2 regions of the Colwellia sp. MB02u-10 genome follow, and region 2 is predicted to be linked to the other one. Evidence: predicted binding sites of a transcription regulator. Region 2 holds the regulator's gene; the other holds the start of a gene.

Region 1 (7,434 bases), on a different contig from region 2:
TTCTTATATTATGTAGGCATTATTTCTTATTTAAGACAATGTTCTTGCATCTACAGTGATCACTTAGCTGTCCCGTGAGATCTGGTGAAAAGTCACTAAGGGGAAGCCACATTCAAATGTCGGACATCCCTAATATTGGTAAAACAAATACCAAGGTACAGTTTGTTCGATCGCAACACTTAAAGCGTGCATTACAAGCCAAATCTTGCAGATCAAAAAATCCCCCAATATATGCTAGTTGCCACCGATTCAATATAACAAGCATAAACACAACCTTTTATGGAAATGAATGATGAAAAAACCTGTCATTAGGTTAATGGCGTTTAGCCTTGTTGTTATTGTGATCGCAGCTTTTTCTTGGCAATGGTGGCAAAGCCAACAAACATTATTGCCTGCAGATATTGCAACAGGTAACGGCAGAATAGAAGCCGACCAGATTGATATAACGACTAAGTACGCCGGCCGCGTTAAACGTATTTTAGTTCAGGAGGGTGACCTGGTTACCCTTGATCAAGTGCTAGCTAAAATGGATACCACAGAACTTGATGCACAATTAGCACAAACACAAGCACAAGTTCTGCAAACACAAGCTGCTGTAGTCGAAAGTTCCGCATTAATAGCGCAACGAGAAAGTGAATTAACCTTGGCAGAGCTTGAATTCAAGCGCGTTGCTGCGTTAGTTAAAACCGGCGCAATATCACAAAGTTTGGCTGACCAAAAGCAAACCATTAAAGCGACTGCCATTGCGGTTTATAATGCAGCTAAAGCCCATGTAAACACACTTGAACAATCAGTATTGGTTGCTCAAGCCGAAGTCAAACGTGTGCAAACACAAATTGACGAAGCCGTGCTTAAATCTCCTGCAATGGGACGAGTACTCTATCGATTAGCGCAACCCAACGAAGTATTAGGCAGCGGCGGGAAAGTATTAACCATTATTAATCTTGGCGATATATATATGGAGGTTTTTCTCCCCTCTGCACAAGCCTATTTAACCCCCATAGGCGCTCAAGCTAGGGTGAAACTAGACATACTCGATATCGCTATTCCAGCACAAGTGAGCTTTGTTTCTCCTGAATCGCAATTCACCCCCAAACAAGTTGAAACACAAAGCGAGCGCGATAAATTAATGTTTCGAGTCAAATTACGCATACCTCAAGCTTTGGTATTAAACCATATTGAGCAAGTTAAAACAGGCGTGCGCGGGGTTGCTTATATTCGCTTGTCAGCAACAAAAGGGAAAAAGCCCTCTGCTTGGCCGGTATTTTTACAAAAATTACCTGATGATATTAATCCTGCCGAACAAAGTAGTCAGTAGAGGACACGTTAAGTGAGTAAAATAACGCAAACGGTAACGCGTATCCAAAGCGTTACTCATCGCTATCATAATACCCTAGCGCTTGACGATATTACGTTAACTATTTCTGCTGGCATGATGGTCGGATTACTAGGCCCTGATGGTGTGGGTAAGTCAACGCTGATGGGCTTGATTTCTGGCGCACGCAAACTGCAACAAGGTCAATTAACGGTCTTAGATGGCGATATGGCCTTAGCGAAACATCGAGAATCAATTGGTCCTCGCATTGCTTATATGCCACAAGGTCTGGGTAAAAACTTATATGCAGAACTGAGTGTAGAAGAGAATTTAGACTTCTTTGCAAAATTATTTAACCAGCCTGCTCATGAGCGCAAGGCGCGAATTGACAAGTTAACAAAAGCCACCGAATTACACGCTTTTTTATCACGTCCGGTTAAAAAACTCTCAGGTGGCATGAAACAAAAGCTTGGCCTGTGTTGCGCGCTTATTCATGATCCTGACTTACTGATATTAGATGAACCTACTACGGGTGTCGACCCCCTTTCAAGACGGCAATTTTGGCAACTTATTGCGTCTATAAGGGCACAACGCCCGAACATGAGTATATTAGTCTCTACCGCCTACATGGATGAAGCTGAAGGTTTTGACTATTTAATTGCCATGGATGCCGGACGTGTGCTTGATACCGGTACGCCACAGGAAATAAAAGCTAAAACCCATACTAAGGATTTAGAAAGCGCATTTGTGCGTTTATTACCGCAAGAAAAACGGACTAACCATAGTAAATTAATCATCCCACCCTTTAAAAAAAGTAACGCGTCACCTGCAATTACAGCTAAAAATTTAACCCGACATTTTGGCGACTTTACCGCAGTAAATGATGTCAGTTTTGAAATACAAGCAGGAGAAATTTTTGGTTTTTTAGGCTCAAATGGTTGTGGTAAAACTACAACCATGAAAATGCTCACAGGCTTGTTGTCGGTTAGCAGTGGTGAGGCCTACTTATTTGGTAAAGCGGTCAATGCAAACGATATACAAACACGTCAACGCGTTGGCTTTATGTCACAGGCTTTTTCCTTGTATGGCGAATTAACTGTAGCGCAAAATATGACCTTACATGCGCGTTTGTTTCACCTAGCCCCAGCTCAAGCAGCACAGAGAATTAACACACTCATTAAACGCTTTGGTTTGCATACTTACATGGATGAAGCTGCCGCGTCTTTGCCGCTGGGTATGCGCCAACGTTTGTCGCTTGCAGTAGCGGTTATTCATCAACCAGAAATGCTCATTTTAGATGAGCCTACTTCAGGTGTTGACCCCCTTGCGCGAGACCAATTTTGGGCATTATTAGTTGAGCTGTCACGCACCGATAAGGTGACTATTTTCATCTCTACCCATTTTATGAACGAAGCCTTACGCTGCGATCGCATTTCATTGATGCATGCCGGTGAAGTGCTTATCTATGGTACCCCTGAGCAATTGATTGAGAAAAAAGGCGCTGAGACTTTAGAACAGGCATTTATTGCCTATTTAGAAGCCGCGATTAAACAAAAAAAATCCATTGAAAATATACCTTCATTGCCTATCCCAGCCTCACCTTCAAAGCAACGGCCGAGCGCCGTAGAGCTGCCGGCATCTAATAAAGACAGTGCCAAACATAATCGATTTAGCTTTCATCGGCTATTGGCTTACAGTTACCTTGAAACTATGCAAGTATTGCGCGATCCGATACGCCTTGCCTTTGCCTTTGTCGGCAGTGCCATACTATTGATAGTCATCGCTTATGGCATTTCACTCGATGTAGAAGACTTAAATTACGCCGCGTTTGACAATGACCGCAGCCCAGAAAGTCGTCAGTATTTAAGCAATTTTCAGGGCTCACGTTATTTTGTTAGTCGCCCTGATGTCCATAGTAATGATGAGTTAGAGCAACGCTTAACATCAAATGATATTACGCTGGCACTTGAGATCCCTGCAGGATTTGGCCGAGCGCTTAAAAATGGCGAGTCGCCTAGCGTATCTGCTTGGATTGACGGCTCTAACACTATTCGTGCTGGCACTATTGCCGGTTATGTAACCGGCGTGCACTTGCATTATATTACCGAGCTAGCCAACAATGCAGGTATTGACGCCAGTGCCATGGCAAAGGTTAACTTAGCATCGCGTTATAGATACAATCCTACTTTTAAGACCGTTTTTTCGATAGGGCCTAAAACACCCGCAATGTTGTTGCTGTTATTTCCCGCTATTTTAATGGCCGTTAGCATATCTCGAGAGAAAGAAATGGGCACCATTACTAACTTTTATGTAACACCCACCAACAAACTAGAGTTCTTACTAGGTAAACAACTGCCTTATATTGCTATAGGCATGCTCAACTTTTTCATTTTAACCTTTATGGTGGTGTTTTTACTGCAAGTGCCATTACAAGGCAGCTTTTTTGGTCTTATGCTCGGCGCCTTGTTTTATGTGTTTGCGGCAACAGGTTTTGGCTTGCTGGTGGCTTCAATCACCCAAACCCAAGTGGCTTCAATTTTTGCTACCGCCATTTTATGTATGCTACCCACCTTACAATTTTCAGGCATTGTGCAACCCACTTCAACACTTGAGGGTGCGGGACATATTATTGGCACAATTTGGCCTGCGACTTATTACATGCATTTAAGTGTTGCCGCTTTCACTAAAGGCCTGGTGTTTGGTGATTTAGCGAAAGACATTATTTTACTGGCCCTTTTTGGTCCTGTTTTTATCGCTATAGCCGCTACCTCACTTAAAAAGCAGGAGCGCTAACTGATGAATACCTGGCTCAATATCTATTGGTTAGGCACAAAAGAATTACGTAGCCTATTAAGCGACTTCATCATGTTGATGCTCATTGTTTACTCGTTTAGTTTGGCCATATATGCCGAGGCGACAGCCATTAGTGAATCGGTACATAATGCGTCAATTGCGATTGTTGATGAAGACCAGTCGGCCTTGTCTGGCGCCATTGCTAACGCGCTCTATCCACCCTATTTTAAAACGCCAATATTTATTTCGGCCGCACAAACAGACCGAGCAATGGATCAAGACAAATTTATGTTTGTGGTTACCATTCCGCCTAAGTTCGAGCAAAATGTGCGTCAAGGTCGCCAACCTACGGTGCAAATAGATATTGATGCTACGGCAGTCACACAAGCCAGTATAGGTAATGGCTATATACAGAGCATTATTACCCAAGAAGTGAATTATTTTTTTAAGCGCTCAGACCAAAGCACCGCCTACCCAGTAGAACTTATTATGCGCCAAGCATTCAATCCAAACGGCAACGGCATGTGGTTTAGTGCTATTAATGCACTGCTTAATCAAATCACTATGTTAACCATTATTTTGACCGGCGCAGCACTTTTGCGTGAACGCGAGCATGGCACAATTGAACACTTATTGGTGATGCCTTTGAATGCATTTCAGATAGTGATGGCTAAAATTTGGGCCAATGGCTTAATTATTTTGATCGCTTTTACTTTGTCGATGTTTCTGGTGGTAGAGAATATACTCGATATCCCCGTTGCCGGTTCAAAATTATTGTTATTATTAGGCACTTCTGCCTACCTTTTTGCCGCTGCTGCCATCGGTATATTTTTAGGGACTATTGCGCAAACCATGGCGCAATTTGCACTTTTGGTGCTTATGGTTATTATTCCTATGGTGATGCTCTCGGGCGGCTTAACCCCAATTGAAAGCCAACCTGATATCATTCAACCCTTAACTTGGTTATTACCTTCAAGACACTATATGGAGTTCTCTCAAGCCGTTGTTTTTCGTGGTGCAGGCATTAATTTAGTCTGGCCACAATTGACTATTATTATTGCGCTTGGTGCAGCATTTTTTATCGCCAGCCTTGCCATGTTTAGACGTTCTTTAAAAAGCATGACATAGCAAGGTCAAGCACATACCTATTGTCGCTTATCTTAAATGTTTTGTATTCGTTTTATATTCTTGCCCTTTTTTAGCAAAATAAAGCCTAACGGTAAGAAACTTGATCACTATCAAAGTTTACAAGCTCACTTATATGATAAAAAAGACCATAACTAGGCTTAACCAAAGAGAACATTATGCGATTTGAAAGCGCCAGAGATGCACTTAAACATGCGAAAGAATTTCATCAGAAATTAGTTGTTTTTTATCAAAAATTAGCCAAAGATGAAAATATGCCAAGAACACAGTTATTATTGGAATATATGATCAGTGAGGAAAAGAAATTAGCTGAATCATTAACCCATTATGAAAAAAATACGCCATCGGGTGTTTTAGATACTTGGTTACAATATGCCAATGATCAAGAAATTTTAAAACTGCCAATAATCAAAAATGTTCAGTCAACAAAGTCGATGGATGATATTTTAGAATTATCCATGCAAATGAGTGATGAACTCATAGCAGTATACCAAGTAGTGGCAGAGCAAGTTGACGAGCATAAGGTCAAAGACATTTTCAATAACTTAGCTGACATGCAATGGCAAAAACAAAAACGAATATCAATGAATTTTGATAGGTTTATGGATATCTAGCCTACCTCAGCAGGCCACAAGTTTTCTCTCTAAAGAGGCAATAGCACAATAACTTTGCCTTAGCGTAAAAAATAGCGATATCTGCTACTGACAACTATTCGTTATCTTGATTTATATCAAAATATCGCCTTCAAAAAAGCGTAAAGTAGTGCTTCTAGCCATATAAAGTCATCAAAATTTGGGGCATGGTCAATCAATGAAATTTAAAGATTACTACAAGATCCTAGGCTTGTCTGAAAATGCTGATCTAAAGGAAATCAAAACAGTCTATCGTAAGTTGGCTGTTAAATATCATCCTGATAAGAACCCTGAGCCCGGGGCAGAAGAAAAGTTTAAAGAAGTAGCAGAAGCCTACGAAGTATTAAAAGATGAGGGAAGAAGAGCCGAGTACGATAAAATGAGACGCTATGGCTCAGGTTCATCCAAGGGTTTTGATGTACCACCCGACTCGCAATCTTCGAGCGGTAACAAGCAATATCAGTCAAACGAAAATGATGATTTTTCTGACTTTTTTAATTCCTTTTTTGCTGACCGAGCCAACTCTAGAAGACACTCACAAGCTCAGAGCGAGGATCTATTTAAAGGCCAAGACTTTGAAATGGAATTACCGGTTTTTTTAGAAGAAAGTGTTTTAGGTGTCACTAAACCCATTGAATATCATGTCCCGGTATCCGCCAATGGTCAACTCACTAAAATCAAAAAATCGCTTAATGTGAAAGTACCTAAAGGTGTTAAAGATAGTGAGCGCATAAGGTTAAAAGGCCAAGGCGCACCTGGCAGCAATCATAAGTTAAACGGGGATTTATATCTGATTATTAGATTGGTGCCGCATCCATTATTTGATGTACAAGGCTTAAACTTATTATTAGACGTGCCACTAACGCCTTGGGAAGCTGCACTAGGTATTAAACTTGAAATACAGACACTTGATGGCAAAGTTAAGCTCAACATTCCCGCTAACTGCCAGAGTGGTCAAAAACTACGAGTAAAAGGCAAAGGACTCAATAGTAAGTCCGGCCAGGGTGACCTGATTACCGTCATCAAAATTGTAATTCCGCCATCAACTACCGATGAAACAAAACAGTTATGGCAACAACTTGCTGAAGTAGAAAAGTATAACCCCAGAACAGAGTGGAGTTAGCCAAAATGACAGATATAAGCTTACATATTTCAGTCAATGAATTGTGTGAAATAGCCGGAATTGAAAAATACATCATAATAGAAATGGTTGAATACGGCATTGCTGTACCTATAACAGACAGTCAAGATTCAGAATGGATTTTTGATTTGGAGAGTGCTCATTGGATCAAAAAAGCCATTAAATTGAACCAACAACTTTTAATTGACTGGGTCGCCATTAGCTTAGTCATAGATTTAATGAAAGAGAAGAAAAAGCTCGAACAGGAAAATAAACTTTTAAAAGCTAGACTGAATAGAATTGATTAATTTAATTGAAATCACTCTATAAAATTAGTCAACAACTGAGTGTTAATGGAGTTTATAACTATGAATAAATTAAGCGTTTTTTGGTCTGCGGGCATTGTCGTTGTCGTGAGTTTAACCATA
Region 2 (7,434 bases):
AACGTTGGTGGTAGTGTCGAAGAGGCTGTAAAAGGTGAATATCACCTTGATGTAGCAACTATATTGAAAGAAGGCTGGCAAATAACCTTAAAATCGCGCATGGCGATTAATTTAGGGCTGTTTACTTGTTTGATGATTGGCATGTTGGTTTCATTGTTAGTGAGCAGTCAGTTGGGTGGTATTGAAGTGGCCATTCAAGATCAAAGATCAGCCACTCTACTTAATATTATCGTCACTTTAGTGGTTTATCCTTTTATCGTTGGTGTTGAAATGATGGGTATTTTCCATTCAGTTGGCTTAAAAACCCGAGCAAAATTGGTTTTTGGTTTTTTAAAGCGAGGCAGCTGGGTTGCTGTTAGTGCCTTATTAACCTCAACCTTGGTTACCATAGGTTTAACATTATTTTACTTGCCTGGTATATTTTTGGCGGTAGCCTTGTCACTCGCATTGCCTTTGGTGGTAGAAAAAAAAATGTCGCCTATAAAAGCCATTTCAATAAGCATTCAAGCTACCCGTTTTCAATGGTTTAAAATTTTCGCCATTTATCTGATACTGGCTTTAGCTGTACTGATATCAGCTTTACCTGTTGTAATGGCGGGTGAATCTGAACTTAGCTTTATCGCTATCGCATTTTTCTTATTTTGTTTAGCTTATATAGTGCCGTTGTTTTATAACGTAAAGGGAATTTTATACCGAGAAATATTTGGTTTACAGATGGAAATAGCCGCTGATCAAACCAAGACAATAAATGACACTTTTTCAGCCTGATTTACCGTATTTTTTCAATATATGAGATTAAAGATCATTGTATAAGGAGCTATTAGCTTGACGATATTTAATAAGCAAAACTTTTTAGGGTTTATTTTTTTAGTTTTGCTGAGTGTGGGGTTAATCGCACCATTTACCTTCTTACCTTTGCCTCAAAGTACACCGACTGAAGAGCCGGTGCCGGTAATACCGAAAACGGTTAAGAAGGTCATTAAAGTAGTTGAGCAACCGTTACACAAAGTCATTTTACCAGACTTCGCTAAAATTCGTGATGTAAAAGAGAAAAAACGTCGTTTTTTTGCTTTTATTAAACCCGCAGTACAGGCTGAAAATAAAAAAATACTGATTTTGCGTGCTGAAGTGGCACGCTTAATTGCACAGTTAACCTTAGAACAGCCCTTTAGTGCGGAAGAATACACTTTAGTAAGCAGTTTGAGCAAAAAATATAAAGTCAGTGAAAAGTTTTCTCTATTACGACAATTATATGAATTACAGCTTAAAATTGACATTATTCCACTAGCCCTTGTTTTAGTGCAAGCGGCCAATGAATCTGCTTGGGGAACCTCTCGCTTTGCTCGAATAGGTTTAAACTTTTTTGGCGTCTGGTGTTATAGGAAAGGTTGCGGCATGGTGCCAGGTAGTCGTAATACCGGTGCTAAGCATGAAGTCGCCGCTTATAGCTCTATTAGTTTAGGTATCGCACGTTATTTGCACAATATTAATACTAACGGTGCTTATACGGTATTTAGATCGATTAGAGGCCAATTACGCGATCAAAACCAGCCGCTAGCACCAGAAATTCTTGCAACAGGATTAATGCGTTATTCTGAGCGTGGCATAGATTATGTTTTGGAATTAACTGACATGATCCGCCATAATCAACATTACTTCGCGCTATATAATAAATAAGCGATAATAAATAAGCGCTATCCAAATGTGCTATTCCTAATTTATGTATAAAAATGGATTTATAAATAAAATCAAATGTTAGGCCAGTTAAAAATTTGCGCTTGAATTGCTTTGAAAAAGTAGTGTTTCCTCAGTTTTTTATCAGTAAAAATAATAACCTCTAAATTAACTATTCTCTTATTATAATGCTATCACAGGTAACTGTTTGGCATTATTTACTTTGGGGACATTATCGTCAAATATTTTAGCTAAAGGCCGTTAAAACTTCAGTCATAGTGCGCTTTTGCTTGAAGAAAAGGTCGATTTTGCATCAGATTTCTTTATAAACCCCTAATACCAATCTCACTAATTATTTGGTTATTTTTACTGGTTAAAATAACCAACTACTGCGTTATTTATTTAATAATTAGAACAACTAGTTATTAAATAAATGCCTTATATTTGGCCATTTTTCCTGCGTATAGAGTAGACCACCTAATTAATGAAATTGGTATAATAGATATCAAGGCATAAGCTAGTTTAAGTCATTAAACAAGAAAAGTTGAACTAGGCGTTTAATGACCCAATTCAACTTTATGTGAGTGATGTTAGCGGTTATTAATCAACATCAAGTGGTGAAATGTAACCATCGGGTTTTAATGCTAATACATCACAATTAAGCCTATCAATAACATGCTCTGCGGTATTACCAATTAGCGCTGCCGATAAACCGGTACGGCCAATAGTACCAAGAATGACTAATTCCGCATCTAATTCAGCGGCTATGCTTTGAATGATATCTTCCGGTAAACCCTCTTTAATATGGGTGTTTTCTGGCGCAATATTAAAGGCAGTTGCATGTGCTAACATCGCTTTTTGATGATGTTTTAACATCGAGCGATTATAATCACTGGCATTAAACTCTGGGATTTCTATGGCAATATTAACTGGCGTACCCGGGAATGAGTTAACTAGGTGTAAATTAGCTTTCATGACTTGGGTTAGCTGTTTAGCTTCTGCTGTGATTTTGTTATTAAGCGCTTTATGTTCTTCCTCTTCACTACCAATGTTTAACGCGGCAAGAATATTACCGTTATCAGGCCATAAATGCTCTTTCACGAGTAAAACAGGGCAAGGACATTTACGCAGAATATGCCAATCGGTAGGAGTAAATATGACAGATTTGAATTTGTCGTGTTGATGAGTACCTTTAATAACAATGTCATAGCCATTATCGAGTACTTGAGCAATAATTTGCTCAAAGGGACGGTTATGCCATATAACTCGACAATCGATAGAAATTCCGCTTAAATCAAGGTCAGCGAGTAAAGACTCTAGCCATTGAGTGCGATCATTAATAACTGATTGGCGCATGGCTTCACGCTCATCACTTGACAGCATGGTGGTCATTTCATAAGAAAAATCATAGATGGTCAAAAATGCGGTAATGCTAGCGCCTGTTTTACGCGCTAATTCTATCGCCCGGTTTACCGCTTTTTGTTCTTCTGTTGTTGGGTCAACAATCGCGAGTATTTTTTGATACTTTTCCATAGCTAATTCCTTTATCAATTGTCTACTAGTGTTATAACAATAGTCTACTTTGAAGCAATAATAGTTGTCTTAAATCAAATTATTATGCTGTCGACGATAAATAATATTTCACGCTAACCATAGCGTGAAATACCTTAATAAGGCAATGTAGAAAAGCAGGTGTTAGCGTTACATTAAAGTGCGGCACATTCGTTTAATTTGTCGAAACTTAGAATAGTAATGAGTTTACCATCAACGGCAATTAAACCATTTTTATGAAAACGGTTAAGCAAACGGCTGATGGTCTCAACCGTTAAACCAATATAGTTACCAATATCACTGCGAGTCATAGATAAACGAAACTCAGATGGAGATAAACCACGGGCATGGTAACGAATACTTAAGGTACTGATAAATGTTGCTAGTCGTTGCTCGGCATTTTTACGATTAAGTAATGTTAGCATCTCTTGATCTTCACGGATCTCAGTACTCATCATACGCAAAATTTGTTTTTTTAATTTTGGCATGCTGTTCGATAAATTATCGAGCGTATTATAAGGGATCTCACAAACCATTGAGGTTTCTAGCGCTTTAGCGAAACTTGGATGTTCAGCATTAGCAATAGCATCAAAGCCAAGTAAATCACCCGCTAAATGAAAGCCAGTAATCTGTTCTTCACCGTGTTTATTAATGGTGTAGGTTTTAAATGTACCCGAACGGATGGCGTAAAGCGCATGCATGGGTTGACCATCGTTAAATATTTGCTCGCCTTTATGGATCGGCAGCTTACGGTCGATAATATTGTCTAAAGATTCTAACTCTTTATCATTGAGGGAAAAGGGTAAACATAATTCACTAAGACTACAGTTTTGGCAGTGAATATGTTGATGAATAGTGCATGATTTATAATTCATAATATCCTTTAAAATTTTTCATGATGTACCCATGAATTTTTCCATGATTTTATATATATATAATGTCCATATCAGGTACGTTATATATATGAAATTAGTATAGTATAGATGCCGTATGAAATCACTAAGCTGGCTGCCATCTTTCTAAATAGTGTATGACTCAATAATGATTTAATACTTATAGTACCTAGTGATACTGAAAGTAAAGCAGGTAAGGTGCCTAGTCCAAAGAAAAACATGATTAAGGCACCATCAAGGGGATCGGCACTAGCCAATGCCCAAGTTAGTGTAGAATATACCAAGCCACAAGGTAACCAGCCCCAGAGTGCGCCTAAAGCGAAAGCACTTTTTACGTTTTTAATGGGAATAAATTTTTTAGTTTGTGGTGCTATGTAGCGCCAAATATTCTTGCCTAAATGTTCAACGCGGCTTAACCACATAAACCACTGGCCTAAATACAAACCTAATAAGATAAGAAAAACACCCGCAACAGTTTTTAACAGTGAAACAGGTACGCCGATATTTTTGGTCGCCATTGAACTGGTGAATGCGACGAGAGCGCCAATAAGACTATAAGAGGCGATACGACCAAAGTTATAGGCCAATATAATTGCGTATTTTTTATGCCGAGAGGTATCAGAAATCGCCGTCGTCAGCATGGTGCTGATGCCACCACACATGACTATACAATGGCCTGAGCCTAATAATCCGATGATAAATGCGGAGAAAAAATCAAGGCTCATAGACTATTTTTTTACCTGTGCGTCTGCTTGCTCTTGTGAGGTGTTTTTTTTGTCTATCTGTTTTTTTATTGGCGTAGCATTATTGCTTTGATGAATGCTTTTTTTATCATTATCATCTTCAAATAAAATGCTCATGCCTTGCTTTTCTAAATCATCAAATTGCTCAGTTTTTACCGCCCAAAAAAAGAGATAAATACCAATAGCGGTAAGTAAAATAGCAATAGGAATTAATACGTATATCACACTCATTTTTTTAATAACCTTAAAGAATTACTTACCACTAATATTGAACTGGCCGACATACCAATGACTGCCATATATGGCGCTATATAGCCCATAACCGCTAATGGCAATACAATGGCATTATAACTAAAAGCCCAAAGGTAATTTTGCTTTATAATTCGCGCAGTACTTAAGGATACCTGTCGCAGTGTTTGCACACCTTTGAGTTTATTGTTCAGTAATATCACATCCGCACCGCTTTTAGCAATATCAGTACCACTGCCCATGGCAATGGACAAATGCGCCGCGCCCAATACTGGAGTATCGTTTACGCCATCACCTATCATAGCTACAGCATGTGAGGCTTGCTGTAGTTTAATAGCATTGACTTTGTCTTGTGCAGTTAAATCTGCTTGTACGCTATTAAGTTGCAGCTTTGCTTGTAATTTATTACAGCCTTGTCGGTGATCACCCGATAACATAACAGTTTTAATGTTTTCATGATGTAAAAAATCAATTAATGCTTTAGCATCTTCACGCAGGCCATCATGTAAATAAAATTCAGCAACTAACTTATCATCTTGCATTAATACGCACTGCGCACTGTGCGCACTGTTGTCATTATGACTGAGTAGCCATGAGTTTTTACCAATTCTGTAATGCTGGTTATTAACCTCACCAGAAATACCGGCACCTGGCGCAACCACCACTTGAGTTGTTGTTTGGCTAAAATCACGAAACGGGCTAAAGGCTTTTGCTAGGGGGTGAGCAGAGTGTGCTTCTAAGGCCGCCGCAATAGCTAACACTTGTTGTTGCCCATCCGGAGCGTTTTTATCTGCAAATGCGCCATAAGTTTTGACTTCTGTAATGGTAAATTCACCCGTCGTTAAAGTGCCAGTTTTATCAAAAGCCATCACCTCAATTTCAGGCATAGTTTCTAGTACATGTGCTGATTTAATCATGATCCCTTCACGGTTAAGGCGAGTAGTTGCACAAGTTAATGCCGTAGGTGTTGCTAATGACAAAGCACAGGGACAAGTTACCACTAAAACAGATAAGGTGATCCAAAACGCTTCTGCTGGTTGATGTTGAGACCAATATATTGCGGTAACAATGGCAACAACTAGGATAAGAGCAACAAAATATTGGGCAATTTTATCTGACAATTGCGCCAATTTAGGTTTATGGCTTTGGGCACTCTCACTTAAGCGAATTAATTGGCTTAAAAATGATTCTTGGTTACTGTGGTTAACTTTTGCTGTTAAATTACCATCACCATTTATAGTACCGGCATAAAGATTATCTAGTGTTGTTTTATGCAATGGCAGTTGCTCACCAGAGAGCATGGCTTCATTGATTTGGCTAGTACCCGTTATTATTTCGCAATCTGCGGGTATGGTTTCACCGGGTTTTATTAAAATAATATCATCCGCTTTTAAATGTGCTGCTGAGATAAAACGTTCAATGCCCTTTTCAATTTTAGTGGCGGTCATCGGCATTAATTTTAATAAATTTGCCGAAATGTCAGCAGCGCGGCTGCGGGCCCTAAATTCTAGAAACTTACCAATCAGTAATAAGAAGGTAAACATGGACACTGACTCGAAATACACTTCACCTTGTTGAGTAAATGTTGCCCAAACGCTAGCAAGAAAAGCCAAGCTAATCGCAATAGAGACAGGTACATCCATTGAAAGTTGTCGCGCTTTCAAAGCAAAAAAAGCACTTTTATAAAACGGGAAGGCGCCATAGCTAACAATGGGTAGGGTTAAGAAAAGGCTAGCCCAGCGCAAATACTGTACATTGTACTCAGCCATATCGGCAAAAGCACCAAAGTATAAACCAAACGCGATCATCATTACTTGCATCATTAAAATGCCTGAAATACCTAAGCGTTTAATAAAGTTTTTTGCTTGTTTTTTATTGGCCTTTTCAGCTGTACTGGCTTTAAAGGGGAGGGCGTGATAGCCAATTTTATCAATTAAACTCAGTATCTCACTGAGTTTAATTTGGTTTTCTTGCCATTGGACTGTTGCTCTTTGTGTTGTGGCGTTAACATTAATTTTATTAATGCCATCGATTTTTCTGATTTGCATTTCTATTAACCAAGCACATGCTGAGCAACTTATACCTTCAATGGTTAATATAGTTTCTTTAAAGCCATCATGATAATAAGCAAACTCGTTTTGTAAGCTTTCATCATCAAGAATTTTATTGCGTTGCAGTTGTTCAGGTATTAATACTTCGCCTTTTTGCGCTGGCGCACTGCGAAAACGGTAATAGTCAGTTAAATTGTTGTCGACAATAGTTTGTGCTACCGCTTGGCAACCTATGCAGCACATAGGTTGGTTAATATTTTCAATACTCGTGGT

What was found. Region 2 encodes FNR, which switches genes on or off when oxygen is low (the NO sensors DNR and NnrR bind a similar motif). Its sites were predicted from a motif close to TTGATCTAGATCAA; they were not measured.
Region 1: H4J59_RS16310 (DnaJ C-terminal domain-containing protein) is a predicted target of FNR. The motif match lies at 5,975-5,988, and genes of this name have one in related genera.

The regions. Positions count from the first base shown of each region.
Region 1 is NZ_JACGVK010000135.1:117,479-124,912, forward strand. Features, by position in the region: gene H4J59_RS16290 (HlyD family secretion protein) at 290-1,318, shown strand; gene rbbA (ribosome-associated ATPase/putative transporter RbbA) at 1,340-4,108, shown strand; gene H4J59_RS16300 (ABC transporter permease) at 4,112-5,236, shown strand; gene H4J59_RS16305 (hypothetical protein) at 5,413-5,868, shown strand; gene H4J59_RS16310 (DnaJ C-terminal domain-containing protein) at 6,065-7,009, shown strand; gene H4J59_RS16315 (chaperone modulator CbpM) at 7,015-7,314, shown strand; gene H4J59_RS16320 (hypothetical protein) at 7,375-7,434, shown strand, end outside.
Region 2 is NZ_JACGVK010000072.1:41,852-49,285, reverse strand. Features, by position in the region: gene H4J59_RS02100 (hypothetical protein) at 1-768, shown strand, start outside; gene H4J59_RS02095 (glucosaminidase domain-containing protein) at 826-1,677, shown strand; gene uspE (universal stress protein UspE) at 2,275-3,207, opposite strand; gene fnr (fumarate/nitrate reduction transcriptional regulator Fnr) at 3,381-4,100, opposite strand; gene H4J59_RS02080 (sulfite exporter TauE/SafE family protein) at 4,181-4,843, opposite strand; gene ccoS (cbb3-type cytochrome oxidase assembly protein CcoS) at 4,847-5,092, opposite strand; gene H4J59_RS02070 (heavy metal translocating P-type ATPase) at 5,089-7,434, opposite strand, start outside.